2 regions of the Paenibacillus sp. FSL E2-0201 genome follow, and region 1 is predicted to be linked to the other one. Evidence: predicted binding sites of a transcription regulator. Region 1 holds the regulator's gene; the other holds the start of a gene.
What was found. Region 1 encodes CtsR, which represses protease genes until heat stress. Its sites were predicted from a motif close to ATGGTCAATAAAGGTCAAACA; they were not measured.

Region 1 (15,231 bases):
CACCAGCTGTAGCTTTATTGATTAGAACTCGGGCAATTCTCCGTACTCTCCGTGAGGTAGAAGAGGCTGACATTACAGATGATGGGGCAGAAGCGCACGCACTTCTTGAAGCGGCAAATGTTGAAGCCCGTAGTATGGAGCGGTTCCTAGAGAACCTGATTGTAGAATCATGAGTGCCGTTACCGAAAAAAAACTAAGTGAACGCCATTCTGACAAAGAGGGCAGATGGATCGTGCGTACTCGGATACTCCGTCTGGGATATTTATTTTTTGATGCGAGTGTCATTGGAATAATAATAGCGCTTGTGGGTTTGCTTTACTTATTTCAATACGGCGGACAAGTGGTTAAACAACAAGAGGATAAACTTCAACTGCCGGAATCGAGTATCATTAAGACCTCGGATGGGACGACATTAAGAATGATCCCTTTACCAGGCTCTGGGTATAGATATCTAGCAGAGCTGGAGGAGATGCCTGCATTATTGATAAATACATTTTTAGCAGTGGAGGACCGTCGTTTCTATAGCCATCAGGGAATAGATTACAAAGGGATATCTCGCGCCTTTTTGAATAATGTTGTGGATATGGATCTCTCCGAGGGCGGAAGCAGCATCACTCAGCAGCTTGCTCGCAATCTTTATTTGAACAGGAACAAGAATGTCATACGTAAGCTGAACGAAGCATCCATTGCGCTTGCTTTGGAGCGGCAGCTATCTAAACATGAAATTCTGGGACTTTATCTCAATCAAATTTATATGGGACGAGGACAGTATGGAGTGAAAGCAGCTGCCGAGCGTTACTTCGGTGTATCTGATTTGAAAAAACTAGAGATATGGCAAATAGCCACCCTTGCGGGAATTCCTAAAGGACCGTCTATTTATAATCCGGTAGACAATAGTACATTATCCAAAACAAGAAGGGATCTCGTTCTACAGATCATGCTAGATCAAGGACTGATCACTACTGAACAAATGATGGAGGCCAGAGATAAACAGTATCAACCTCCGGCTGCGAACAAAGTAGAAGTCATTGGCGTGCATTATGTGGATGCTGCGCTTAAGGAAGCGTCTCAGATCACTGGAAAGTCTGTAGAAGAGCTTCGAACGGGAGGCTACACTATCGTTACAGGGTTGAATATTAAAGCGCAGCAGGCGCTTGAACAGGCTTTTCTTAAGGCGTCTTCTTTCCCACCCGATGGAAAAGATCAACAGGTGGAAGCAGCTATGACCATCATGGATCATCGTACAGGTGAAGTGGTGGCACTGATTGGTGGGCGTGAACAAAACGAGGGGAGCTTGAACAGAGCTACAATTGATGCGCGGCAGCCAGGCTCCAGCTTCAAGCCGATCATTGATTATGGACCCGCGCTAGAGAGCGGGAAGTATAGCCCAAATAGTATACTGTCTGATCATAAATATGCTTATGGCAACTATGTACCTGAGAATTTGAATGGTGTGTATCAAGGTCAAATTACAATGAGTAGAGCGCTGCAAAAATCCGTGAATGCGCCAGCCGTTTGGCTTTTGAAGCAGGTTGGAATCTCTTCTGCACGGCAATTTGCCGCGAAATTAGGAATAGTACTGACGGAAGAGGACAACCATTTATCAATAGCTTTAGGAGGGCTTCATAAAGGGGTATCTCCACTTAAAATGACACAGGCCTACGGTGTCTTTGCTAATGGAGGTAAATTCAATGAGGCTCATATGGTGCGCTCGATAACTAATGCAGGAGGGAAAGTCGTATATACACATCCCACTGTATCACGTCAGGTAATATCGCAACGAACAGCAGATGCAATGACGAATATGCTGCGTAGTGTTGTCAATGAAGGAACCGGCAAAAAGGCACAAATGAACAGACCCGTAGCAGGGAAAACCGGAACAACTCAATTGGACCTGCCAGGTGTGAGCAAGAAAGCAAATCGGGATCTATGGTTTGTTGGTTATACTTCGGAATGGACAGCTGCAGTGTGGATGGGGTTTGATCGTACAAATAAGGATAATTATATGACAGAGGGCAGCGGGAAGGCTGCCGCTCTATTTTCTACAGTGATGAGTAAAGCGCTAAGTAATTATTGATTCTATGATGTTATTGATGTTTATTGAGCGGCCCATTCTTCTAGTTTCTCATCTCTAGGAAGCAGGAGAGCGAGGAAACCGAGAAGAGGCAGGAAGCCACAAGCTATAAACACTTTTGAAATCCCAATGCTGTCAATCAGATTGCCGAGTACCAAGGAGCCAATTCCCCCGAGACCAAAAGCAAGACCGGTGATTAACCCTGAGACTGTTCCGATATTCCCTGGATAAAGCATCTGAGCATAGATTACAGTAACAGAGAAGCTGGACAAAAGGATGAAACCGCCAATCAGTAGGAGTATAGCGGCCCACATTTGGTTCACAAAGGGGAGAGCCAGCGCGAAGGGTACTGTTCCGACCATAGAGAGAAGAATGAGATTACGCCGTCCGAAGCGGTCCGCCAAGGGGCCTCCAAAGAATGTACCAATGGCACCAGCCGCTAAATACATGAAAATGTAGATTTGGGCTTTATCAAGTGTCATTTGGTATTTGTCCATTAAATAGAAAGCGTAGTAACTGCCGATAGAAGCGCCGTACCATGACCTTACAAAGACTAGGAAGACAAGGATAATTGTTGCTGTTCGAATACTTTTGCGGCGGGCAGGATCGATTGCACGAGCTGTTGATTTCTTATGAAATGTATATCCCGCATCCAGCATCTCCCGATACCAGCGAGCAACGTAAGTCTGGACGACGATACCGGCAGCTGCGACGATAGTGAAACCAAGTGCCCCAATCTGCCCAAAGGGGATGAATATCCATTTCGTGAGCATTGGACCTAAAGATTGCCCAGCATTACCGCCGACTTGAAAAATGGATTGCGAAAGGCCTTTCCGCTGCCCGGCAGCCATATGAGCTACACGCATGCCTTCCGGATGAAAAGTAGCTGATCCAAAGCCGATTAGCATGACGGAAAACAATACAAGGATATAGTTGTTGGCAAAAGCCAATAAAAGTACGCCTAAAAATGTGCTGCACATGCCTAGTGGTAATAATATAGGACGAGGCTTGCGGTCAGCAGCATACCCGATGACTGGTTGGATAACTGAGGACGTCATATTTAGGGCAAAGGAGATCCATCCGATCTGAGCAAAGGAGAGCAATAAGTTATCTTTGAGAATAGGGAAGATTGCAGGGATAACTGCCTGAATAGAATCATTAAATAAATGAACAAAGCTGACTGCCAGCAAAATCTTATAGATTGTTGCTTGCTGCAGATTACGCTGCTCCTTGTCCTTAGTGTTTGTTGGGGTCGCAGCACTAGATGGTTGGTTTTTCATTTAGACTCCTCTCTGTACGTATCATTCGAAGTTAATATATGGGATTGCGATAAGTTCTATTTAGCCACAGATAACGGATGATTGGAATCAATTTGTGTTGGTTTGTGCTGGTTTGAAAGTATTTATGCGTCGATAATTTTTTATTTCAAAAAAAGCTTGCAAACATAAGAACCGCATGGTATATTATCTCTTGTGCTTATGACGCATCGAACAAATGAAACACAAACGATGAAAAAATAAGTTGACAAGAAATACGAAAACATGATATACTCAAATTCCTGTGCAAGAGACATTGAATGTCGAAATGCTGGGAGCAAGTTCTTTGAAAACTGAACAAATGGAACGCGTTAATTTTTAAAAGATTCATTTAATGAATCGTCAGTTTCAAAATGAGCATATCGCTCTTTTCAATACTAATTGGAGAGTTTGATCCTGGCTCAGGACGAACGCTGGCGGCGTGCCTAATACATGCAAGTCGAGCGGAGTCATTTTGAAAGCTTGCTTTCAAAATGACTTAGCGGCGGACGGGTGAGTAACACGTAGGCAACCTGCCCCTTAGACTGGGATAACTACCGGAAACGGTAGCTAATACCGGATAATTTCTTTTTTCTCCTGAAGGAAGAATGAAAGACGGAGCAATCTGTCACTTGGGGATGGGCCTGCGGCGCATTAGCTAGTTGGTGGGGTAACGGCCCACCAAGGCGACGATGCGTAGCCGACCTGAGAGGGTGAACGGCCACACTGGGACTGAGACACGGCCCAGACTCCTACGGGAGGCAGCAGTAGGGAATCTTCCGCAATGGACGAAAGTCTGACGGAGCAACGCCGCGTGAGTGATGAAGGTTTTCGGATCGTAAAGCTCTGTTGCCAGGGAAGAACGTCCGGTAGAGTAACTGCTACCGGAGTGACGGTACCTGAGAAGAAAGCCCCGGCTAACTACGTGCCAGCAGCCGCGGTAATACGTAGGGGGCAAGCGTTGTCCGGAATTATTGGGCGTAAAGCGCGCGCAGGCGGTCATTTAAGTCTGGTGTTTAAACCTTGGGCTCAACCTAAGGTCGCACTGGAAACTGGGTGACTTGAGTACAGAAGAGGAAAGTGGAATTCCACGTGTAGCGGTGAAATGCGTAGATATGTGGAGGAACACCAGTGGCGAAGGCGACTTTCTGGGCTGTAACTGACGCTGAGGCGCGAAAGCGTGGGGAGCAAACAGGATTAGATACCCTGGTAGTCCACGCCGTAAACGATGAGTGCTAGGTGTTAGGGGTTTCGATACCCTTGGTGCCGAAGTTAACACAGTAAGCACTCCGCCTGGGGAGTACGGTCGCAAGACTGAAACTCAAAGGAATTGACGGGGACCCGCACAAGCAGTGGAGTATGTGGTTTAATTCGAAGCAACGCGAAGAACCTTACCAGGTCTTGACATCCCTCTGAATCTGCTAGAGATAGCAGCGGCCTTCGGGACAGAGGAGACAGGTGGTGCATGGTTGTCGTCAGCTCGTGTCGTGAGATGTTGGGTTAAGTCCCGCAACGAGCGCAACCCTTAACTTTAGTTGCCAGCAAGTAATGTTGGGCACTCTAGAGTGACTGCCGGTGACAAACCGGAGGAAGGTGGGGATGACGTCAAATCATCATGCCCCTTATGACCTGGGCTACACACGTACTACAATGGCCGGTACAACGGGAAGCGAAGCCGCGAGGTGGAGCCAATCCCATCAAAGCCGGTCTCAGTTCGGATTGCAGGCTGCAACTCGCCTGCATGAAGTCGGAATTGCTAGTAATCGCGGATCAGCATGCCGCGGTGAATACGTTCCCGGGTCTTGTACACACCGCCCGTCACACCACGAGAGTTTACAACACCCGAAGTCGGTGGGGTAACCCGCAAGGGAGCCAGCCGCCGAAGGTGGGGTAGATGATTGGGGTGAAGTCGTAACAAGGTAGCCGTATCGGAAGGTGCGGCTGGATCACCTCCTTTCTATGGAGAATCGTCTTCTGCAATGAAGACATTCAAATCGGAAGTTAAACTTCCACAATTATTTAACGCGTATCCATTTGTTCGGTTTTGATGGAATTTGCGGGGCCATAGCTCAGCTGGGAGAGCGCCTGCCTTGCAAGCAGGAGGTCAGCGGTTCGATCCCGCTTGGCTCCACCAACAAACTTCATCTATTTGTTATGTCTAGAATAGTTTTATCTTGATCCTTGAAAACTGGATACCGAAACGAATTTGCGTTTTAGAACATCTTTTAGCAACTTGTGCAAACAAGTAAATGTTATTAGTGAGATGATTCCAAGAGAGATATCGTATGATATTTTCCTGCGGAAAAATCATGGTTAAGCTAATAAGAGCACACGGAGGATGCCTAGGCGCCAGGAGCCGACGAAGGACGTGGCGAACAACGAAACTGCCTCGGGGAGCTGTAAGCAAGCTTTGATCCGGGGGTGTCCGAATGGGGAAACCCAGCTGTGGTAATTCGCAGTTACTCATACCTGAATACATAGGGTATGTAGAGGCAGACCAGGGGAACTGAAACATCTAAGTACCCTGAGGAAGAGAAAACAATAGTGATTCCGTCAGTAGCGGCGAGCGAACGCGGAACAGCCTAAACCTAAGAGCTTGCTCTTAGGGGTTGTGGGACGTCTCACATGGAGTTACAAAGGAATATGGTAGGTGAAGAGGTCTGGAAAGGCCCGCGATAGAGGTAAAAGCCCTGTAGCCTAAACTGTGTTCTCTCCGAGACGGATCCCGAGTAGTGCGGGGCACGTGAAACCCCGTATGAATCCAGCAGGACCATCTGCTAAGGCTAAATACTACCTGGCGACCGATAGTGAAACAGTACCGTGAGGGAAAGGTGAAAAGCACCCCGGAAGGGGAGTGAAATAGAACCTGAAACCGTGTGCTTACAAAAAGTCAGAGCCCTATTTATGGGTGATGGCGTGCCTTTTGTAGAATGAACCGGCGAGTTACGTTTAACATGCAAGGTTAAGTCGAGAAGACGGAGCCGCAGCGAAAGCGAGTCTGAATAGGGCGACTCAGTATGTGGACGTAGACCCGAAACCGTGTGATCTACCCCTGTCCAGGGTGAAGGTGCGGTAACACGCACTGGAGGCCCGAACCCACGCACGTTGAAAAGTGCGGGGATGAGGTGGGGGTAGCGGAGAAATTCCAATCGAACTCGGAGATAGCTGGTTCTCCCCGAAATAGCTTTAGGGCTAGCCTCGGTATAAGAGTAGTGGAGGTAGAGCACTGATTGGGTGCGGGGTCCGCAAGGATTACCAAGCTCAGTCAAACTCCGAATGCCATATACTTATTGCCGGGAGTCAGACAGTGAGTGCTAAGATCCATTGTCAAAAGGGAAACAGCCCAGACCATCAGCTAAGGTCCCCAAGTGTGTGTTAAGTGGGAAAGGATGTGGAGTTGCACAGACAACCAGGATGTTGGCTTAGAAGCAGCCACCATTGAAAGAGTGCGTAATAGCTCACTGGTCGAGTGACTCTGCGCCGAAAATGTAACGGGGCTAAACACACCACCGAAGCTATGGCTAGATACGAATGTATCTGGGGTAGGGGAGCGTTGTATGTGGGTTGAAGGTGTACCGTAAGGAGCGCTGGACAGCATACAAGTGAGAATGCCGGTATGAGTAACGAAAAGATCAGTGAGAATCTGATCCGCCGAAAGCCCAAGGTTTCCTGAGGAAGGCTCGTCCGCTCAGGGTAAGTCGGGACCTAAGGCGAGGCCGAAAGGCGTAGTCGAAGGACAACAGTTTGAAATTACTGTACCACCGTAATCCGCTATGAGCGATGGGGTGACGCAGGAGGGTAGTGACGCGGACTGATGGATATGTCCGTCTAAGCAGTGAGGCTGATGTGTAGGCAAATCCGCACATCGTTAAGGCTGGGCTGTGATGGGGAGCGAAAATTGTAGTAGCGAAGGTCATGATCTCACACTGCCAAGAAAAGCCTCTAGCCAGGAGAAGGTGCCCGTACCGCAAACCGACACAGGTAGGCGAGAAGAGAATTCTAAGGCGCGCGGAAGAACTCTCGTTAAGGAACTCGGCAAAATGACCCCGTAACTTCGGGAGAAGGGGTGCCCCGGTAGTGTGAATAGCACGAGGGGGCCGCAGTGAAAAGGCCCAAGCGACTGTTTAGCAAAAACACAGGTCTGTGCGAAGCCGCAAGGCGAAGTATACGGGCTGACGCCTGCCCGGTGCTGGAAGGTTAAGGGGAGTGGTTAGGGGTAACCCGAAGCTATGAACCGAAGCCCCAGTAAACGGCGGCCGTAACTATAACGGTCCTAAGGTAGCGAAATTCCTTGTCAGGTAAATTCTGACCCGCACGAATGGCGTAACGACTTGGGCGCTGTCTCAACGAGAGATCCGGTGAAATTTTAATACCTGTGAAGATGCAGGTTACCCGCGACAAGACGGAAAGACCCCATGGAGCTTTACTGCAGCTTGATATTGAATTTGGGTACGATCTGTACAGGATAGGTGGGAGCCGTAGAAATCGGAGCGCAAGCTTCGGTGGAGGCGCCGTTGGGATACCACCCTGATCGTATCTAGGTTCTAACCTAGTGCCCTAATCGGGTACGGGGACCGTGTCAGGCGGGCAGTTTGACTGGGGCGGTCGCCTCCTAAAGAGTAACGGAGGCGTTCCAAGGTTCCCTCAGAATGGTTGGAAATCATTCGAAGAGTGCAAAGGCATAAGGGAGCTTGACTGCGAGACCTACAAGTCGAGCAGGGACGAAAGTCGGACTTAGTGATCCGGTGGTACCGCATGGAAGGGCCATCGCTCAACGGATAAAAGCTACCCTGGGGATAACAGGCTTATCTCCCCCAAGAGTCCACATCGACGGGGAGGTTTGGCACCTCGATGTCGGCTCATCGCATCCTGGGGCTGAAGTAGGTCCCAAGGGTTGGGCTGTTCGCCCATTAAAGCGGTACGCGAGCTGGGTTCAGAACGTCGTGAGACAGTTCGGTCCCTATCTGTCGTGGGCGCAGGAAATTTGAGAGGAGCTGTCCTTAGTACGAGAGGACCGGGATGGACGTACCGCTGGTGCACCAGTTGTTTCGCCAGAAGCATGGCTGGGTAGCTACGTACGGACGGGATAAGCGCTGAAAGCATCTAAGCGTGAAGCCCCCCTCAAGATGAGATTTCCCAATTAGTAAGACCCCTTGAAGACGACGAGGTAGATAGGTTGGAGGTGGAAGTGCAGTAATGCATGGAGCTGACCAATACTAATCGGTCGAGGGCTTATCCTATACTTAAAATGCAAATTCAATTCGGATTCAGTTTTCAGGCGATTAAGCCTGTAACCAATAAGCTGCATGTCCTTTATAAGGACTGATATTTTCTCGCAGCGATTTCGAGAAGCGAAAGCTTCGAAAAATCATGTTTGGTGGCGATAGCGGAGGGGTTCCACGCGTACCCATCCCGAACACGACCGTTAAGCCCTCCAGCGCCGATGGTACTTGGACCGAAGGGTCCTGGGAGAGTAGGACGTTGCCAAGCACAATTAGACCACTGTTGAGTCATCGACAGTGGCTTTTTTGCGTTTATTATAGACTGTGGAAAACTTGTGGATAATATTTTGAATTTGCAGAAAAGTTACGCACATGTGGATAGATGATTGAAAGAGAAATAATCCCTAAATAGTGTGGATTAAATACATATTTATATGGATCTGTCAACAGAAAACCTAAGTAGTACACGGGTTGCTGTGGATATAGCCGGGATTATGTGGATAGAGCTATTGATAAGTGGATAACTATTTTAACTTGGATGTGACAAGATTTCAAGACTATTTTTAAAACTGCATAGAGCTGTGGATAACTAAAAATAAAGTTATAAATAATGCAATAGATTAGCGCACAATTGATGCTCTTGTTATACTTATCCTAAAAGTAATTTTATAAAGGATGAGGTGAGTTTGTGGTAATAAGACAGTTACGCCCAGATGAGTTCGATGCAAGCATGAACTTGTCAGAATATGCTTTTCAATACAAGTTACCTAGCGACAAACGGGAAAGTGCTCAAAAAAGTTTCAAGCCGGAACGGGTATGGGGTGCCTTTGAAGACGGGACACTCGAAGCAAAATTGACGCTTCTGCCATTCCAAGTGTACATACAAGGGAAAGTGGTGCCTATGGGTGGTATCGCTGGAGTAGCAACATGGCCAGAGAACCGCAGACAAGGGCATGTGGCAAAGCTTTTAACACATGCACTGCAAACGATGAATGAAGCGGGTCAAAGGCTCTCTTTTCTGCATCCGTTCCTGATTCCCTTTTATCGTAAATTTGGTTGGGAAGTTTATTGTGAATATAAGAAATACTCCATTCCTGTAGCGAAGTTTCCCAAGAAGGTTGAAGTTGAGGGCAAAGTTAAACGGGACATTAAAGATATCGAAGTATTGGATGGCTTATACAATCAATTCGCTGTCAGATATAACGGGACACTTAAGCGTGATTTGGACTGGTGGGAGAATTCTGTTTTAGATGACGAAGGAAAAAGTGCAGTGTTTTACTCTAAAAGTGGTGAACCAGAGGGATACGTGCTGTATAAGGTAGAGAACAGAGAACTGGTCATTGATGAATTTGTTTTTTTGAATGAACAAGCTCGGCAGGGGCTGTGGACATTTCTTGCGAACCATGATTCGATGGTGACCGGTGCATCGTTGAAGCTGGTGCCTTCGGACGACATGTTACCCTTCTTGCTGCCAGATCCGCGTATAGAACAGGAGAATTATCCTTATTTTATGGGTCGTATTGTGAATGCTAAGACATTCATTGAAGGTTATACCTTCAGAGGAAACAGCAGCCAAAAGAAACAGCTTATTTATATAGAAGATAAATACGCACCTTGGAATGATGGATTGTGGGAATGGAATATTTCTAATGAGGGATCGGCAACTTTTACACGCGGGGAAGGGAAACCGGCAGAAGCAGACTTAAACTGTGATATCGGCACATTGACGGCATTAATGCTTGGATATAAACGTCCGGCAGAGTTAGCTCGTTATGGACGCATCTCAGGTCATTCAGCTGCACTGGAATGGTTTGAAGAAATCTTACCGCAAGCAGAAACTGCATTATTTGATCATTTTTAAAATAAAAATTCGGGCTCTCCCCTTCGAAAGATGTTGGGAGGGCTCTTTATTTCCGAATACATTCGCTGAAAAAAGTGAAAAATAAGAGAATCCACTTGGAATTAGCACAGAATATGTTATAATATTAAAAAGTCAAAGAAAGTCAAAGTCAACGAAACTTAATGACATTGATCCGATCCTCTGAATACGTGGAATTATCCACAAATGTTTAAGTTCAATTAAAGACCATTGTCATTAGGAATGCAAGTTGCAATCGGTATTATAAAGATTTAAGCACTGGAGGATGAGTGATGCGCAATATCTCTGATATTATCGAACAATATCTGAAGAATATTTTGCATGAAAGTCCCGAAGGTACGGTGGAAATCCAGCGAAATGACCTGGCGGACCAGTTCTCATGCGTACCGTCACAGATCAATTATGTCATCAGTACACGCTTTACTTTGGAAAAAGGTTATGTGGTGGAAAGTAAGCGTGGTGGCGGGGGATATATTCGTATTCAACGTTTTGAATTGCCACCAAACGTGGCACTGCATGCCCATTTAAACCATACTATAGGTGGCGGGATTGATCAGAACGCTGCTGAAGGGCTGATTTATCAGCTGGAGGAAGCCGGTTTTCTAAGTAAGCGTGAAGCGTGCCTTATGCGCGCTGCTGTTTCTCGGGAATGCCTAACGGTTAAGATTCCATACCGGGATGAGATTCGTGCCAAGATTATGAAGGCGATGTTAATCTCTTTGTTAGGCAAATAATTGTCAACCATAAGGGAGGGGCTTTCGCTTATGCAATGCCAGGAATGTGGCGTCAAGCCGGCAACACTCCACTTCACTAAGATCGTGAATGGAGAGAAGACGGAGTTTCATATCTGCGAGAGCTGTGCACGGGAGAAGGGGGAACTCATTCCCGGAACGGCTGGAGGGTTCTCGATCCACAGTCTGCTGTCAGGTCTGCTTGATCTAGAGGGTGCCGGCAAGGAGAAGTCGGCTGCAACGAAGACAACGCAGAGTCTGCAATGTGAGAATTGTGGGATGACGTACTCCCAGTTTAGCAAGTTAGGCCGTTTTGGCTGTAGCTCCTGTTATAAATATTTTAACAGCGCACTTGACCCGCTTTTTAAGCGAGTGCATGGCAGTACTTCACATGTAGGTAAGATTCCGAAACGTGCAGGAGCTCAGATTGTATTTAGACGCCAAATTGATGAACTCAAGCAGGAATTACAGCAGAGTATTACGCAAGAAGAATTCGAGAAAGCAGCGGAGCTGCGGGATCAGATTCGTAAACTTGAAAAAGAAATAGCACAAGAGTAAAGTCTTTGATATATAGGGGGGATATGACATGTCAAGTCTCCGATTTACTGAACAAGCACTTAGTGATTGGATGCGCTCTGGAGGTAGTCACTCCGAGATTGTAATTAGCAGTCGTATGCGTATTGCCCGTAATCTAGAGCATCTTCCGTTTCCAATGCTGGCTTCCTTAGAGCAATCGGAAGAAGTGTTAGAGCTGCTGGCTCCTGTGTTTCATGAGGAAGCAGCTGCAGATTTCGGATCTTTTCAACTCCTAAAGCTTGATGAAGTGAATGAACTGGACAAAAAGGTACTGGTTGAGAAACATCTAATCAGTCCTAACTTGGCTAATGATTCGCGCAGCGCGGCTGTCTTGTTAAATGAAGATGAGTCGGTCAGCATCATGATTAACGAAGAGGACCATCTGCGAATCCAATGTCTGTTTCCTGGTCTTCAGGTTAGAGAAGCATGGGAACGTGCGACGGCGATCGATGATATATTTGAAGCAGCTGTCAATTACGCTTTTGATGATAAAAGAGGATACTTGACCAGTTGCCCCACTAATGTGGGTACAGGGCTTCGTGCTTCCGTAATGCTGCATCTGCCAGCACTTGTAATGACGCATCAGATCAATCGCATATTGTCTGCAGTGAACCAAGTGGGCTTGACTGTAAGAGGAATTTACGGTGAGGGCAGCGAAGCAGTAGGGAACATCTTTCAAATATCCAATCAGATCACCCTCGGTCAAACGGAGAGTGAAATTATAGAGAACCTTCACAGTGTAGTTACGCAGATCATAGAGCATGAGCGAAATGCCCGTGAACGGTTGCTTGTTGATTCCGCACTGAGAATAACCGACCGAGTGAAGCGTTCTTATGGGATTTTATGTTATGCAGCTCTTATGGAGCTTAAAGAATCTGCACAACGTCTGTCTGATGTGAGACTTGGGGTTGATCTTGGCATTCTGGAAGGTCTTTCGATTTCAGTGCTAAATGAACTTAACGTTAAGACACAGCCAGGATTTCTGCAAAAGATGTTCGGCGATGAGTTAAACGCCACTGAACGAGATATGTATCGGGCAAAACTGCTCCGAGAGACACTGGGAACACAACATTAATATAGATATTTACTATTCATGGAGGTGCAGGAGATATGATGTTTGGAAGATTTACGGAACGCGCACAAAAAGTGCTAGCGCTGGCGCAGGAAGAAGCTGTTCGTTTAGGACACAACAATATTGGCACAGAACATATTTTGCTCGGACTTATTCGTGAAGGAGACGGCATTGCTGCTAAGGCATTAATTGCTTTAGGGCTAGGTCTTGAAAAAATCCAGGACGAAGTGGAGACACTGATTGGCAGAGGTCAAGAACAGCCTACGAACATTGCTTATACTCCTCGCGCTAAAAAAGTGATTGAGTTGTCGATGGATGAAGCCCGTAAGCTGGGACATACGTATGTCGGCACTGAGCATATTTTGCTTGGACTTATCCGTGAAGGGGAAGGTGTCGCGGCACGTGTGCTTAATAACCTCGGCATCAGCTTGAATAAAGCTCGTCAGCAAGTGCTGCAGCTCCTGGGAAGCAGCGAGGCTGCCTCTAGTCATAGTGGAACTCCGGCTAATGTCAGCACACCGACTCTAGATGGTCTTGCGCGCGATTTGACCGCCTATGCTAAGGAGGGCAATCTAGACCCGGTTATCGGCCGTAGCAAGGAGATTGAACGTGTTATTCAGGTACTGAGTCGCCGGACTAAGAATAACCCGGTACTGATCGGTGAACCTGGTGTTGGTAAGACAGCTATCGCTGAAGGACTTGCACAAAAGATTATCAACAATGAAATCCCAGAAACACTTCGCGACAAACGCGTCATGACGCTCGACATGGGCTCAGTAGTGGCTGGAACAAAATATCGCGGTGAATTTGAAGACCGCCTCAAGAAAATCATGGATGAGATTCGCCAAGCAGGTAATATCGTGCTCTTTATCGATGAGCTTCATACGCTGATCGGTGCTGGCGGCGCTGAAGGTGCGATTGATGCATCTAACATTCTTAAGCCGGCTTTGGCCCGTGGAGAACTTCAGTGCATAGGCGCTACTACGCTTGACGAATATCGTAAATATATTGAAAAAGATGCAGCGCTCGAACGACGTTTCCAACCGATTACGGTGGATCAGCCTTCTCCAGAGGAAGCGGTCCAAATTCTATTCGGACTTCGCGATCGTTATGAAGCACATCACCGTGTAAAGATTACGGATGAAGCTATTGTGGAAGCAGTGAAGTTGTCCGATCGTTACATTCCGGACCGTTTCCTGCCAGATAAAGCGATTGATCTTATCGATGAAGCAGGATCTAAAGTAAGGCTTCACTCTTACACCATCCCGCCAAATCTGAAGGAACTTGAAATGCGCTTGGATGATATCCGCAAAGAGAAAGATTCCGCAGTGCAGAGTCAAGAGTTTGAAAAAGCGGCTGCCTTGCGTGATACAGAGCAAAAGATCCGTGAAGAGCTTGATACCACTAAGAACCAATGGAAAGAAAAACAGGGTCGCACGGATTCAGAGGTTACACCTGAAGACATCGCACAGGTTGTAGCTAGCTGGACGGGTATACCTGTAAGCAAGCTGAAGGAAGAGGAGACCGACCGTCTACTTAACATGGAGGCTTTACTGCATGAACGAGTGATCGGTCAGGACGAAGCTGTTAAGGCAGTTAGCCGGGCACTACGCCGTGCGCGTGCGGGTCTTAAAGATCCGAAACGTCCAATGGGTTCCTTTATCTTCCTCGGTCCTACAGGTGTAGGTAAAACGGAGTTGGCTCGTGCATTGGCTGAGGCTATGTTCGGCGATGAGAATGCGGTCATCCGTATTGATATGTCGGAATATATGGAGAAGCACTCCACGTCCCGCTTAGTCGGAGCCCCTCCTGGATATGTTGGCTATGAAGAAGGCGGCCAATTAACCGAGAAGGTACGCCGTAAACCTTATTCTGTAGTGCTGCTTGATGAAATTGAAAAAGCGCATCCAGAAGTATTCAATATTCTACTGCAGGTTCTTGAAGACGGTCGTTTGACTGACTCTAAAGGACGGGTAGTTGATTTCCGTAATACATTAATTATTCTGACTTCTAACGTAGGCGCACAAGCGATCAAGAAGAATTCGACACTTGGATTCACAGCTGTGCAAGATGCTGGAGCAGAATACGGTAATATGAAGGGCAAGGTTATGGAAGAGCTTAAGAAGAGCTTCCGTCCTGAGTTCTTGAACCGGATTGACGAAATCATCGTCTTCCATTCCCTCGATGAGAAGCATATTGCTGAAATCGTTACGTTGATGTCTGATGAGCTGCGCAAGCGGCTGCGTGAATATGATGTTGATTTTGTACTCACGGATGCAGCGAAGGCTTTCCTAGCTAAGGAAGGTTACGACCCAGCCTTTGGTGCACGTCCGTTGCGTCGTGCGATACAGAAGCATATTGAAGACCGTCTTTCCGAGGAAT
Region 2 (15,231 bases), 790 kb from region 1:
ATTTCTTAATTCCGCAATATCGTAGGGAAGGTAAATCCCAGATTATTATCGGCATTGGCTGTACAGGCGGAAAACACCGTTCAGTAGCCATTTCGGAATATTTGGGTAAAATGCTGGGCGTCAGCGAAACGGAATCCGTAGCGGTTAGTCATCGGGATTCTGAGCGTGATCGGCACTAATGAGAGAAGGGGTCCATAGTGGCTGAAGAACAAAGACAGCGTCCACGTATCGTCGTTATGGGCGGTGGTACGGGGTTATCTGTCATGCTTCGCGGCTTAAAAGAAAAGCCGCTAGATATTACAGCTATAGTTACGGTAGCGGATGATGGAGGAAGCTCGGGCATTTTGCGCAGTGAACTGCAAATGCCACCTCCTGGGGACATTCGCAACGTATTAACAGCTATGGCTGATGTGGAACCGCTCATGGCGGATATTATGAGATATCGTTTCAACACGGGTGAAGGCTTGGCAGGTCATAGTCTTGGTAATCTAATCCTTGCTGCGCTTACAGATATATCTGGTGATTTTGTCACAGCTGTTCGCGAGCTTAGCCGATTATTCGCTGTTCGTGGACGGGTATTGCCCGCTGCGGGAGATGCCGTTGTGTTACGTGCAGAAATGTCGGACGGTACGATTATCACAGGTGAGTCTAAGATACCGGAAGCCGGCGGGATCATCAAACGGGTATCTTTGGAGCCTGCTGATGTGGAACCGTTGCCTGAAGCACTTGAAGCGATTCGAAACGCTGATGCGATTCTTTTGGGACCAGGAAGTCTCTATACGAGCATTCTTCCGAACCTACTTGTTCCAAAGCTAGCAGAAGCCGTTGTATCTTCGGATGCAATCAAAATCTTTGTCTGCAATGTAATGACTCAGCCTGGCGAAACGGATAATTATACCGTAAATGATCATCTACAAGCCGTTTATGATCATATTGGAATTCATTTATTCGATTATGTTATTGTCAATGACGGTGAAATTCCAGAGCAGGTCCAGACGAAGTACGCAGAGAAGGGCGCACGTCCGGTACAACTCGACAAGGATGTACTAGATGGCAGTGGGTATAAAGTCATCGCGGATAAGCTAGTGTTATTCCGAACTTACTTAAGGCATGATACCGATAAACTTAGTCATCATATCTACCAGCTTGTGCAAGATTGGATAAACAGGAACCCTAGGGTATAACTTAAAAATATAAGAAAATATAAGTTTTACACCTATACTTTCTTATATTTCTCGCATAAACGCTTACCGTCCTCAAAAGGACGCCGAAGGCGTTTATGCTTGTATATATGAATGACGTACTTATTTCAGAAAGAGGTGAGACCCTTGTCTTTTGCGGCCCTTACCAAAAAAGAGCTGACGATGGTGGAGAGTGAGCCCTGTTGTGAGAAGGCGGAAATGTCAGCACTTATCCGTATGAATGGATCTGTGCAGCTTTCAAGCAAAAAGGTTATTCTCGACATTTCGACGGAGAACGCCGCGATTGCAAGGCGGGTATATTCTTTGCTTAAGAAATATTACCAGGTCCATATTGAGCTACTCGTGCGTAAAAAAATGCGTTTGAAGAAAAATAACGTTTATATCGTTAGAATTCCTAGTCGCGTACAGGAGATCCTAAATGACCTCAGAATTGTGTCCGAAGGATTTATTTTTACCGACGGTATTGATAAAGAGATTGTTGGGAATAACTGCTGTAAGCGTGCTTATTTACGCGGTGCCTTTTTGGCGGGCGGATCGGTTAATAATCCGGAGGGTTCCTCTTACCATTTGGAGATTTCCTCGATGTATGAGGAGCATTGTAAGGCGCTTGTCGATCTAGCTGGTGAATTTCACCTAAACGCACGCTGCATTGAACGTAAAAAAGGGTTCATTCTATACATTAAAGAAGGCGAGAAGATTATCGAATTCTTAAGTTTGATCGGGGCGCATCAAGCGTTGTTCAAATTTGAGGATGTAAGAATTATGCGGGATATGCGTAATTCCGTGAATCGGATCGTGAACTGCGAGACCGCGAATCTCAATAAAACGATAAGTGCCGCGGTGCGGCAGATTGAAAATATCAAACTGCTGCAGCGAGAAGTAGGACTGGAGAGCTTGCCGGATAAATTGCGAGAAGTTGCAGAAATTCGAATGGCACATCCAGATATCAACCTTAAAGAGGTTGGTGAAATGCTGAAAGGTACAGTTAGTAAGTCCGGAGTAAATCATCGGCTTCGTAAGATTGATGAACTGGCGGACAAGGTTCGCGGCGGCTAGTCACTTTTTTTCTAGTGTGGTTTACGTTATAATGATATAATAATATAAAATTAATGTGAAATTTTTGGGGAGAACTCAATTAGGGGGTAAGCGTTTCATGACAAAGCACCCGGTAGTTGTTCGGTTGAAGACAGGGCTACACGCTCGACCGGCAGCATTGTTTGTGCAAGAAGCTAACAAGTTTTCGTCGGAGATTTTCGTGGAAAAAGACGATAAAAAAGTAAACGCCAAAAGTATTATGGGTATTATGAGCCTAGCGATCAGTTCCGGCACGGAGATCTATATCAGCGCGGATGGTGCAGACGCGGATCAAGCTGTAAACGCTTTGACGAGTCTCGTCAGCAAAGAAGAGCTTGAAAACCAATAATATTTTGAGATGACTTTTTATCGCATGACTAAAAAGCCCCTAGGGGCTTTTTTTAATACCAAAAAATAGATTTACGTGTGCAACATTTACCAAAAAGACTCGTCTAGAGGATAATAACAAATCACAAAAGATGAAAGGGGCTGGCAAATATGAAAGGTTTGGTTAAAAAGATTGGTTCAGTGTTGATCGTAGGGAGTTTGTTAATTGGAGGGATTAGCATGAGTGGTGCCTTCCAAGGTCCTGCAAAGGCTTACGCAGATGAAGTGCAGAAAAATGTCGTTAGTGTAGTAGGTAAAGGTGAATTGTCCATCAAGCCGGATATTGTATACTTGTCCATCGGTGTAGATACTACGGCTGCAACTGCACAAGAAGCGCAAAAAACAAATGCTGCTAAAATCCAAAAGATCACTACACTACTGAAAGGGACTTGGAAAATCGCAGACAAGGATATTCAAAGTACCCAATTTTATGTGCAACCCAACTATAGTTATAGCGAAAAAGATGGACAGCAAGTGAAGGGATACAACGCGAATCATACGCTGTTAGTGTCTTATAGAGATCTGACCAAGGTTGGTGAATTGCTGGATGCTGCATCTGCGGCAGGGGCAAATAATATCGGAAATGCACGTTTTTCAGTGGAAGATACTTCTGCCTTTGAAGCTCAGGTGATTGAAAAGGCGATGGCGAACGCAGATGTTAAAGCAGGAGCTATTGCTAAGGCAGCTAGACGTAGCTTGGGTCAAGTAATCACAGTCAGCCAAAATGATGGTAATGTTACTCCGGTTTATTTTGAGCAGAATCTAAAAATGGAAATGGCTGCAGCAGATGCTGGTGCAAGCACATCCGTTCAACCGGGAGTAGTTAAAGTTACAACACAGCTGAGCGTAATGTATGAATTGAAATAGTAGCAGAACAAGATGTGTGTAGAGAGGAGAGGTGCTCTTCCGCTAGTAATAATGCGGGGCGCCTCTTTTTTTGTGTAAAATCGCTAAGATTATGTTTAATAAACTGGAAAGGGGAGGAAAAATATGATGATGAATATCTCAAAAGAAATAGTACGCAAATGGGGCATAGGCTTGATGTCGGCGGGGTTATTGCTTGGTGGTGGATTACTGCCCGTTGAGACTGGTTATGCAGCATCGGATCAGACAAAGAGTGAGGCTATTGCTTCACGTATAGTTTTGAAGGCAAACGGGATGATTTCTCAGCAGACAGGTATTTTGCAGGAAGGGAAGGCATGGGTACCGATCACCTTTATGCGTGATGTGCTGCGATTACCACTTACTTATGATAAAAAAGAAAATGCATATACGATTGGAAAGGGAACGACAAAAACTAAGTTCATGTTATCTAGCTATGGAAATTCTATTTGGGTGAACAATTATTACATTCGAGAATATGAAGGAAAGCTAATTAACAATCGGTTTTATGTTCCATCAGGCCTGTTGAATGATTATTTGGGCTATAAAGTGGATTGGAGTCGGGACTCTGGTAGGCTGAACGTGATGAACAGACCACTGAACGTGCTGACAGTAACCACTGAAACCTATGCTAAGGATCGGCAAGAGGCTTTTATCCAGCTTGATTATCCGAGGATCAGTGGATTAAGTAATTCCAATGCGCAGCAGGCAATTAATAATACCTTGAAGGAAAGTGTTACGAAATTTGCGGCTGCTGCAGATCAGGATATCTCCGATCGGACCGGGGCAGAGCCTAAGTATACCTATGATATAGATTATGTGGTGACCTACAATCAGGATGGTGTGATCAGTTTAGTGATGTCACAGTATAGCGATACGGGCGGCGCTCATGGAATGACTAATCGTGAGGCATTTACTTTTTCACTTAAGGATGGCAAACGTCTATTGCTGGGTGATTTGTTTGGTGCTAATCCCAACTACAAACAACAGTTAAATGCCAAGCTGAACAGGCTGGTAAAAGCGGAGGAAAGTTATTTGGGAGGATTCAACGGATTGAATACGGAGAAGTATTTTTATCTGAAGGACGATAAGGTTGTTTTATTCTTCCAATTGTACGAATATACAGCTTACGCTGCAGGGTTCCCGGAATATACCTTTACTTTCAAAGAACTGTTGCCGGAAGGCGGTAGCCCATTTGCTGCAGTAAAATAAATAGAGAAGTCGTAACCGCTAGTGTTACCACTGGACATCTCCCCCTTACCAGAATCATCGCTAATTCATATGCTAAAGGGAGTAACTAGTTTATGAACGGGGGAGAGCTATGAGCTATCAATATACTGCAATTGGCGATTCCTTGACGACTGGATTTGGCGCTCTGCCAGGTAACGGTTTTGTACCGGTATACCGTAGAATGGCAGAAGGGAGACTGCGTTCTAATGTAGTCTCTACGAATTTAGGCGTGAATGGATTGACTACTTCTGAACTGGAACAGCGGTTACGTGGGAGTTCTATGACTCGCGAGGCTATACGAGCAGCCGACATCATCACTTTATCCATTGGTGGCAATGATTTAATCCATGCTGCGAAGGCTGCAGCTAGACAACCTGAAAATTTATCAAAAGAGCTACGAAGATCACTACAGGAATGCAAACAAAATTTTGCTGCAATTATGAGTATTCTCTTTCAATTGAAGGCGGGAACGCGTAGACCTTTTATCATTCGAATTGTGGGATTGTATAATCCCTATCCTCAGGTAGTAGGCGCTACAGAGTGGGTTCGGCAGTTTAACGGTTATGCCTCGCAGTACAGTAGCCGAGTATGTGGATTTGCATCTATCTATAATGAGTTTGCAGGAAATGAGAGAGGGCTATTATCGATTGACCACTTACATCCGAATGGCCGAGGCTACCGTGTGATTGCTGAGAAACTCGATGCACTTGGATATGGCGGTTTGATTTAATTGAGATTCGTATGAAGTGGTGGTCTGAAAAGTAAAGAGGCTGTGCGCTAACCATCAAGTGGATAGGGCACAGCCTCTTTGTGTTGTTTTATAGCTTACACACCGCTAGGCAGTGTTTTCTCGATGACTTTATCAACGATACCGTAAGCTGCCGCATCTGCAGCAGTCATGAAGTAATCACGATCTGTATCCTTCTCAATACGTTCTAGCGGTTGACCCGTACGTTCTGCAAGAATACGATTCAACTTATCACGCAATTTGAGGATACGGCGGGCACGGATTTCGATATCCGTTGCTTGACCTTGAGCACCACCCAGAGGTTGGTGAATCATGATCTCACTGTTAGGCAGTGCGAAGCGTTTGCCTTTAGCGCCAGCGTTAAGCAGGAATGCTCCCATGGAAGCTGCCATACCTACACAGATGGTGGAAACATCCGGTTTAATGTACTGCATTGTATCAAAAATAGCCATACCTGCAGTAATGGAACCGCCGGGGCTATTCACATAAAGGTGAATGTCCTTATCCGGATCTTCGGCAGCCAAGAACAGCATTTGTGCAATGATAGAATTGGCTACCACGTCATTAACCTCCGTTCCAAGGAAAATGATGCGGTCCTTCAGCAGGCGGGAATAGATGTCATAAGCGCGCTCACCGCGGTTGCTCTGTTCTACTACCATAGGAATATAACTCACGTGGAAAACCTCCTTGATATTGGTTCTTCAAATGTATTCATTTTTACTCTTGCCGTATTACCCACATGATAAACAAATTCAAACAAAAAGTCAAAGAAAGTCAAACTTATATTCAAAAAAAAGAGCCGACATGCGGCTCTTTGGTTAAGTAGTAGTATAGATGCTACTAAATTATGTACAAAAGTGAAATTAATGGCGCGCCCGCCAAGAATCGAACTTGGATCTCAGGCTTCGGAGGCCTACGTCATATCCATTGGACCACGGGCGCAACAAAAATGATTATAATACAATTTCTGTGCAATTGCAATGGACAGGAAGAAACGACGTTATCGTCCTTTATTGACGACAACCGTTTCTCGTAGAAATATAAGGATAATATATAACGTGAAACTTATAATTTCTTATATTTTTAATAATGCTATGCACGGGCTCTACCCCTTGTCTTCAAGGTGGACAAGCGTATATTGTCTTTCACTCAGCGATAGAATCTGGATTGTTAATGACAGGTTTTAGGAGCCGTACCTCTTTCCCGATCTTATAAATGTATAAGAAGACAAGCGCTTGAGAATTCTACTCTCGGAAGACTTGCACTTCGAGCAATATTTGGTTAGAATATGAGTGGGACTTAAAAAGTTTACCCGGGACATTTTGAGACCATGAACAAGGGAATAGAGGAAGACGAAGTTGCAGGAGTGAAAGTATGCGTAATTTATTAGATATCCAAAAGCAGCTTCTGCCTGATCTCATGGAAACCCTTAAGAGACGGTACACGATTCTTCATCAGATCATGCTGTCCGATATCATTGGGCGCAGAACGCTTGCCGCTTCGCTTGATATGACTGAGCGGGTACTGCGTGCCGAGACGGATCTTCTGAAATCGCAAGGGCTCATTGAGATCGAGAGCGTTGGCATGCGCATTAGCGCTGCTGGGCGTAGACTGCTTGATTTGCTAGAGCCGGTCGTTAAGAGCCTGTTTGGTCTGGATGAGCTGGAAGAGAAAATTCGGGCAACGTATGGTCTGGATAAAGTTATTGTGGTGCCGGGTGATTGTGAGTCATCGCCGTTCACTAAACGTGAACTCGGCCGAGCAGGTGCAAAAGCGCTGCTCAGTGTACTTCGTACAGATGATATAGTTGCTGTCACAGGTGGATCAACGCTTGCCGATATGGCTGATCAACTGACACCGCCGTTATCCCTTTCCTATAAGAACGCTTGGTTTGTTCCGGCGCGTGGTGGATTAGGAGAGAGTATGGAGATTCAAGCCAACACAATTGCCTCAACAATGGCAAAACGAGTTGGAGCGAATTACCGGTTGCTGCATGTACCTGATCTACTTAGTGGGGATGCCTACCAGTCACTAGCACTTGACTCTAATATTGGAGAGATTGTACAAATCATCCGCAGTTCGCGTATTATTGTACATGGGATTGGGGATGCCATTGAAATGACTCGCCGCCGCAAGCTGGATGAGGCTACGGTCTCAGAGATCCAGGGTGAGGGAGCCGTGGCTGAATCCTTTGGGTATTACTTTAACGAAGATGGTAAGGTTGTCCATACTATGCTTACGATGGGGCTGCGTCTTGAAGATATTGTTCGAACGGAGACAGTCATCGGTATTGCTGGAGGCAAACCAAAGGCCAAAGCTATTCATGCCATGCTGCGTTTCGGGCAGGAGAATATTCTCGTCACGGACGAGGCTGCTGCTGTAGAAATCGGCAAGGAAATCGACAATCAGTTGCAGATATCCTCGTAACACACTAGAACATATACCTTGCATTATACTTAACATTGTTGTCATGACAGGCTTCACGGTCTGTTTTGAATAAATAAAACGAATTCTAGGAGGAACTATTCAATGAGTGTAAAAGTTGGAATTAACGGATTTGGACGTATTGGACGCCTTGCTTTCCGCCGTATTCAAAATGTAGAAGGTATCGAAGTGGTAGCAATCAACGACTTGACTGACGCTAAGATGCTTGCTCATTTGCTTAAATATGATACAACTCAAGGTAAATTCCAAGGTGATGTTGAAGTGCATGATGGCTTCTTCAAAGTCAATGGAAAAGAAGTTAAGGTTCTTGCTAACCGCAACCCTGAAGAATTGCCATGGGGCGACCTAGGCGTTGATATCGTACTTGAGTGCACAGGTTTCTTCACAACTAAAGAAGCAGCTGAAAAACACTTGAAAGGTGGAGCTAAGAAAGTAGTTATCTCCGCTCCAGCTACTGGCGACATGAAAACTGTCGTTTACAACGTTAATGATGACATTCTTGATGGTACTGAGACTGTTATTTCCGGCGCATCTTGCACAACGAACTGCCTAGCTCCAATGGCAAAAGTATTGAACGACAAGTTCGGTATCGTTGAAGGCTTGATGACTACAATTCACGCTTACACTGGCGACCAAAACACTTTGGATGCTCCACATGCTAAAGGTGACTTTAGACGTGCTCGTGCAGCAGCTGAGAACATCATCCCTAACACTACTGGTGCTGCTAAAGCAATCGGTCTTGTTATTCCAGAACTTAAAGGTAAATTGGATGGTGCAGCTCAACGTGTTCCAGTTGCAACTGGTTCCCTGACTGAGCTTGTAACTGTTCTTGATAAGAGCGTTACTGTTGAAGAAATCAACGCAGCAATGAAAGCAGCTTCCGATCCAGACACTTATGGTTACACTGAAGATGAAATCGTATCTTCCGACATCAAAGGTATGACTTTCGGATCCCTGTTTGATGCTACACAAACTAAAGTATTGACTGTTGGCGACAAACAACTGGTTAAGACTGTTGCTTGGTATGACAATGAAATGTCCTACACTGCACAATTGGTTCGTACTTTGGAGAAATTCGCTAAAATCGCTAAGTAATTGACTTGATATAAGCAACATCTATAGAGCGGAAACAGAAGTTCTTTGTTTCCGCTCTTTCTAAATGTATTCTTGTTTCCTGCTAGAAACAATTTTGGGTGTGGAGGAATTAATCATGAACAAAAAGAGCGTCCGTGATGTAGAAGTAAAGGGTAAACGCGTATTTGTACGCGTGGATTTCAACGTACCTGTAGAAGACGGTAAAATTACTGATGATACTCGTATTCGCGAAACACTTCCAACCATTAAATATTTGATCGAAAATGGTGCGAAGATTATTCTCGCAAGTCACATGGGCCGCCCTAAAGGCCAATTCGTAGATTCCATGCGTTTGACTACTGCTGCTGAACGTCTGTCCGAGCTTCTCGGCAAACCAGTAGCTAAAGCTGACGAAGCTGTTGGTGAAGCTGTAAAAGCAAAAATTGCTGAGCTAGGCGAAGGCGACGTACTTGTACTTGAGAACGTTCGTTTCTACCCAGGCGAAGAGAAGAACGATCCTGAACTGGCTAAACAATTCGCTGAACTGGCTGATTTGTTTGTCAATGATGCGTTTGGTGCGGCTCACCGTGCTCATGCTTCGACAGAAGGTATCGCTCATTTCCTACCAGCTGTATCCGGTCTTTTGATGGAGAAAGAATTGTCTGTTCTGGGTAAAGCTCTTTCTAACCCTGAGCGTCCTTTCACTGCAATCATCGGTGGTTCGAAAGTGAAGGACAAAATCGACGTGATCGACAACCTGCTCAATCTGGCAGACAATGTCTTGATCGGCGGCGGTCTGTCTTATACCTTCACCAAAGCTTTGGGATTTGAAATTGGTATTTCCCTAGTGGACAACGATAAATTGGAAACTGCTCTTGGATTCATCGAGAAAGCCAAGGCGCTTGGCAAGAACTTCTTGCTTCCAGTTGACGTCGTGGTAGCCGACAAATTCGGTGCAGATGCCAACACGCAAATCGTTCCTTTCAATGAAATCCCAGAAGGCTGGGAAGGTCTTGATATCGGACCGAAAACTCGTGAGCTTTATGCAGATGTGATCAAAAACTCCAAGCTAGTTGTCTGGAATGGACCTATGGGTGTATTTGAAATTGATAAATTCGCTGAAGGTACACTTGCAGTAGCAAAAGCTTGTGCAACTACTGAAGGTTACACTGTTATTGGTGGCGGAGATTCCGCAGCAGCAGCAGAGAAATTCCACCTGGCTGATCAAATGGATCATATTTCAACTGGTGGCGGTGCATCCCTTGAGTTCATGGAAGGCAAGGCGCTTCCTGGCGTAGAAGCACTGAACGATAAGTAAGACCTAAGAAGGAGGCAACTTAAGTCATGAGAACACCAATTATTGCAGGAAACTGGAAAATGTTCAAAACAGTTCCTGAAGCAGAAAGCTTTATTGCTGATATCAAAGGCAAAGCAGAAGTAGAAGGCGTTGAGACTGTAATCTGCGCTCCATTTACTAACCTGCCTGCACTTGTAGCAGCTGCAAAAGGTACAGACATCAAGATTGGCGCACAGAACCTGCACTTTGAAGATAACGGTGCTTACACAGGAGAAATCAGTGGTGTAATGCTTAGCGATCTTGGCGTAGACTATGTAATCATTGGTCACTCAGAGCGTCGTGCTTATTTTGGCGAAACAGATGAAATCGTGAATAAGAAAATGCATGCTGCATTCCGTCACGGTATCACTCCAATCGTATGTGTTGGCGAAAAGCTCGAAGAGCGTGAAGCTGATCAAACGAAAGCTGTATGTAAAGTACAAACTGAAGCTGCATTCCAAGGCCTTAGTGCTGAGCAAGCAGCAAAAGTTGTCATTGCATACGAACCTATCTGGGCTATTGGCACAGGTAAATCTTCCACTTCCCAAGATGCTAACGAAGTTATTGCGTACATCCGCAGTCTTGTAAAAGATCTGTATGATGTTGCAACAGCTGAAGCTGTTCGTATTCAATACGGCGGCAGCGTGAAGCCTGAGAATGTAACTGAGTACATGGGCCAAAGCGACATCGATGGTGCGCTTGTTGGCGGTGCCAGCTTGCAGCCTGCTTCCTTCGTTCAATTGGTTGAGGGGGCGAAGTAAGATGTCAGCTCCAAGACCTGTAGCTTTGATCATCATGGATGGTTTCGGTTTGCGTGGAACATCTGAAGGTAATGCCGTTGCTCAAGCTAACAAACCTAACTATGACCGTTACTTGAAACAATATCCTAATACTACCCTTACTGCTTGTGGTGAAGCTGTTGGTCTTCCAGAAGGCCAAATGGGCAACTCTGAAGTAGGGCATTTAAATATTGGTGCAGGACGGATTGTATACCAGGATTTGACTCGTATTGATAAATCGATCCGTGAGGGCGAATTCTTCGATAATGAAACACTGGTAGCCGCAGTTAGAAATGCTAAGAACACAGGTAAAAAGCTTCATCTTTACGCGCTTGTATCCGACGGAGGGGTACATAGCCACATTAACCACCTGTTTGCTATGCTTGACCTGGCTAAGAAAGAAGATATGCACGAAGTGTATATCCATGCTTTCATGGATGGCCGTGATGTACCTCCAGATAGTGGTAAGAAGTTTGTCCAAGATCTGGTGGCTAAGATTGAAGAAGTTGGAGTAGGTACAATTGCAACGGTATCCGGACGTTATTACGCCATGGACCGTGACAAACGTTGGGATCGTGTAGAAAAAGCCTATCGTGCTATGGTTTATGGCGAAGGCCCTAAATACACGGATGCTCTGCAAGCTATCACTGCTTCTTATTCAAATTCCGTGTTCGACGAATTCGTTGAACCTAGCGTGATTGTAGACAGTGAAGGCAAGCCGGTAACGGCAGTAGAGAGCGGCGATTCCGTCGTGTTCCTCAACTTCCGCCCTGACCGTGCTATTCAGTTGTCACAAGTGTTCACGAATCAAGATTTCCGCGGTTTCGACCGGGGTCCTTTGTTCCCACAAGACTTGCACTTCGTATGCCTGACTACTTTCAGCGAAACGGTACAAGGTTATGTAGCCTATTCACCGAAGAACCTGGATAACACATTGGGTGAAGTACTTGTGCAACACAACAAGAAGCAACTGCGCATCGCGGAAACTGAGAAGTATCCGCACGTAACGTTCTTCTTCAGTGGTGGACGTGATGAGGAACTTCCAGGAGAAACTCGTATCTTGATCAACTCTCCTAAAGTAGCAACCTATGATCTTCAACCTGAGATGAGTGCTTACGAAGTGGCTGCAGCCTGCGTAGCAGAAATCGAAGCGGAAAGACAGGATGCTATTATCCTTAACTTTGCAAACCCTGATATGGTTGGACACTCCGGTATGCTGGAGCCAACAATCAAGGCTGTAGAGGTAACGGATGAGTGTGTAGGTAAAGTAGTGGACGCAGTAGTTGCCAAGGGTGGCGTTGCGATCATTATCGCCGATCACGGTAATGCAGACATGGTATTTGATGAGAACGGTCGTCCGTTCACAGCTCATACCACTAACCCGGTTCCGTTCATCCTTACGGATGAAAATGTTGTATTGCGCGATCGCGGTATCCTTGCTGATGTAGCACCAACCATTCTGGATCTGATGGGAATTCCGCAACCTGCGGAAATGACTGGTCAATCCATGATCGCTAGTCGCAAATAAGGAAACAATACCTGAGATTAAGCTTCAACAATTAAAACCAAAACATTGTTTAAAGGAGATTAACTAAAATGACTATTATTTCTGATGTTTATGCTCGCGAAGTCCTTGACTCCCGTGGTAACCCTACTGTAGAGGTTGACGTTTATCTTGAATCCGGTGCTAAAGGCCGCGCTATCGTTCCTTCCGGCGCTTCCACTGGTGCTCATGAAGCTGTTGAGCTTCGTGATGGCGACAAATCCCGTTACATGGGTAAAGGTGTTCTGAAAGCTGTTGAGAACGTAAATGAAATCATCGCTCCAGAAGTTATCGGTATGGACGCTCTTGACCAAGTGGGCATCGACAAATTGATGATCACTTTGGACGGAACTCATAACAAAGGTAAATTGGGCGCTAACGCGATCCTAGCTGTATCCATGGCCGTAGCTCGCGCAGCTGCAGCAGCTTTGGATATTCCTTTGTACGTATACCTGGGCGGATTCAACGCTAAGACTCTTCCAGTACCAATGATGAACATCATCAATGGTGGTGAGCATGCGGACAACAACATCGACGTTCAAGAGTTCATGGTTCTTCCTGTAGGAGCTCCAAGCTTTAAAGAAGCTCTTCGTACAGGTGCTGAAATCTTCCACAACTTGAAATCCGTACTTCAATCCAAAGGCCTGAACACAGCTGTAGGTGACGAAGGTGGTTTCGCACCGAACCTTGGTTCGAATGAAGAAGCAATCACTACAATTATCGAAGCTATCGAAAAAGCTGGTTACAAACCAGGTGTTGACGTATTCTTGGGTATGGACGTTGCTTCCACTGAGTTCTACAAAGACGGTAAATACACCCTTGCTGGCGAAGGTAAATCTTACACTTCCGCTGAGTATGTTGACCTTCTTGCTTCATGGGTTGAAAAATATCCTATCATCACAATCGAAGACGGTATGTCCGAAGACGACTGGGATGGTTGGAAATTGCTTACTGAAAAATTGGGAGACAAAGTTCAATTGGTTGGTGACGACTTGTTCGTTACAAACACTGAGCGTCTTGCAACAGGTATCGAAAAAGGTATCGGTAACTCCATCTTGGTTAAGGTTAACCAAATTGGTACATTGACTGAAACTTTCGATGCTATCGAAATGGCTAAACGTGCTGGTTACACAGCAGTTATCTCTCACCGTTCCGGTGAATCCGAAGATAGCACAATCGCTGACATCGCTGTTGCGACTAATGCTGGTCAAATCAAAACTGGTGCTCCTTCCCGTACAGACCGTGTTGCTAAATACAACCAATTGCTTCGCATCGAAGACGAGTTGGGTGAATTGGCTCAATACAACGGCCTGAAATCCTTCTACAACCTTAAAAGATAATCTGCTTTTATAGCAGAGTACGAAGACCCGCCTTTATGGCGGGTCTTTTTTGTACTCAAAGAGACGCAGACGCTATGTAATTCCTTATCTTACAAGAAAAGCTACGACTTAACAGTCTAGGCGGTTGTATTACCGACAACGCTATGATAAAATAAGAATACTGTTTATGTATCGTGATAACCTCAATTACCATAGATAGTGATGCTTAGGCGTAGGAGGTGGAAGTGAATGGATATCTTTTTGAAAGTTGTGCTCCTGATTTTTTCCGTCGGTCTTATTGCGGTCGTTCTTCTGCAAAAGGGGAAAAGCGCGGGTCTTTCCGGTGCCATCTCCGGCGGTGCTGAGCATCTCTTTGGTAAAACAAAAGCTCGTGGTATGGAACTCGTACTACAACGTGTAACTGTTGGACTTGCTGCAGGATTCTTCATTATGGCGATTCTAGCTGCTGTTTTCATTGACTAAAGTACCTACAGTAAGCCCTCGCTCTGTTCTGAATGGAATGGAGCGAAGGCTTTTTTGTTATAATTAAAAGGGGATAAGCACCTGTAGGTGCTTTTCTTTGCATAAAGAATGAATAAGATTCGGTACAGTAGAGCCCTAATAAATAGACTATCTTCTTCGTTGTGACTGAAATTTTGTACTGCGTTTACCTTTGGATGACAGTAACAGGGATGCGCAGGATTGATTTCGTGTATACTAGGGTATGAAGTAGGTAAAGGTAAATTTTACTTGGCATTACTACAGAGCAGGACAAGACATACATATTTGCCAGCGGCTTGGAGCCGCGGAGGGCTGGGGTGACGAACATGATAACACAAGAAATATTACTCGATTTCATGCGGGAAACTGCATATAAACCAATGACTTATGAAGAGCTGGTGAGCCATTTTGCTCTAGAAGATAGCACAGGGTTTAAAAAGTTCGAGGAACTACTAATTGAATTAGAGCAGGACGGAAGAATTGTATTAACTCGTAATGCACGTTATGGCGTGCCGGAACGAATGGATTTACTGCGAGGCCGGTTACAGGCTCATGCGAAAGGCTTCGCTTTTTTGATCCCGGATGATCGTGATCATCCTGACGTGTACATCCATGCGAATGATCTAAAGGGAGCTATGAATGGCGATATCGTTTTGATCCGTATTACCTCTAAAAGTCCGTCCGGCGGACGTATGGAAGGTGAAGTTGAAC

Region 2: the regulator CtsR is predicted to act here: its motif matches at 6,284-6,304, upstream of clpP (ATP-dependent Clp endopeptidase proteolytic subunit ClpP).

The regions. Positions count from the first base shown of each region.
Region 1 is NZ_CP150154.1:6,170,478-6,185,708, reverse strand. Features, by position in the region: gene NSU15_RS28020 (hypothetical protein) at 1-173, shown strand, start outside; gene NSU15_RS28015 (PBP1A family penicillin-binding protein) at 170-2,077, shown strand; gene NSU15_RS28010 (MFS transporter) at 2,098-3,354, opposite strand; rRNA gene NSU15_RS28005 (16S ribosomal RNA) at 3,769-5,326, shown strand; tRNA gene NSU15_RS28000 (tRNA-Ala) at 5,428-5,503, shown strand; rRNA gene NSU15_RS27995 (23S ribosomal RNA) at 5,681-8,609, shown strand; rRNA gene rrf (5S ribosomal RNA) at 8,743-8,859, shown strand; gene NSU15_RS27985 (GNAT family N-acetyltransferase) at 9,280-10,452, shown strand; gene NSU15_RS27980 (CtsR family transcriptional regulator) at 10,743-11,204, shown strand; gene NSU15_RS27975 (UvrB/UvrC motif-containing protein) at 11,235-11,759, shown strand; gene NSU15_RS27970 (protein arginine kinase) at 11,788-12,852, shown strand; gene clpC (ATP-dependent protease ATP-binding subunit ClpC) at 12,888-15,231, shown strand, end outside.
Region 2 is NZ_CP150154.1:179,051-194,281, forward strand. Features, by position in the region: gene rapZ (RNase adapter RapZ) at 1-179, shown strand, start outside; gene NSU15_RS00875 (YvcK family protein) at 237-1,184, shown strand; gene whiA (DNA-binding protein WhiA) at 1,329-2,258, shown strand; gene NSU15_RS00885 (HPr family phosphocarrier protein) at 2,356-2,625, shown strand; gene NSU15_RS00890 (SIMPL domain-containing protein) at 2,775-3,530, shown strand; gene NSU15_RS00895 (DUF4163 domain-containing protein) at 3,654-4,757, shown strand; gene NSU15_RS00900 (GDSL-type esterase/lipase family protein) at 4,867-5,505, shown strand; gene clpP (ATP-dependent Clp endopeptidase proteolytic subunit ClpP) at 5,601-6,197, opposite strand; tRNA gene NSU15_RS00910 (tRNA-Arg) at 6,391-6,465, opposite strand; gene NSU15_RS00915 (sugar-binding domain-containing protein) at 6,898-7,950, shown strand; gene gap (type I glyceraldehyde-3-phosphate dehydrogenase) at 8,053-9,063, shown strand; gene NSU15_RS00925 (phosphoglycerate kinase) at 9,179-10,360, shown strand; gene tpiA (triose-phosphate isomerase) at 10,387-11,139, shown strand; gene gpmI (2,3-bisphosphoglycerate-independent phosphoglycerate mutase) at 11,141-12,685, shown strand; gene eno (phosphopyruvate hydratase) at 12,754-14,040, shown strand; gene secG (preprotein translocase subunit SecG) at 14,269-14,502, shown strand; gene rnr (ribonuclease R) at 14,847-15,231, shown strand, end outside.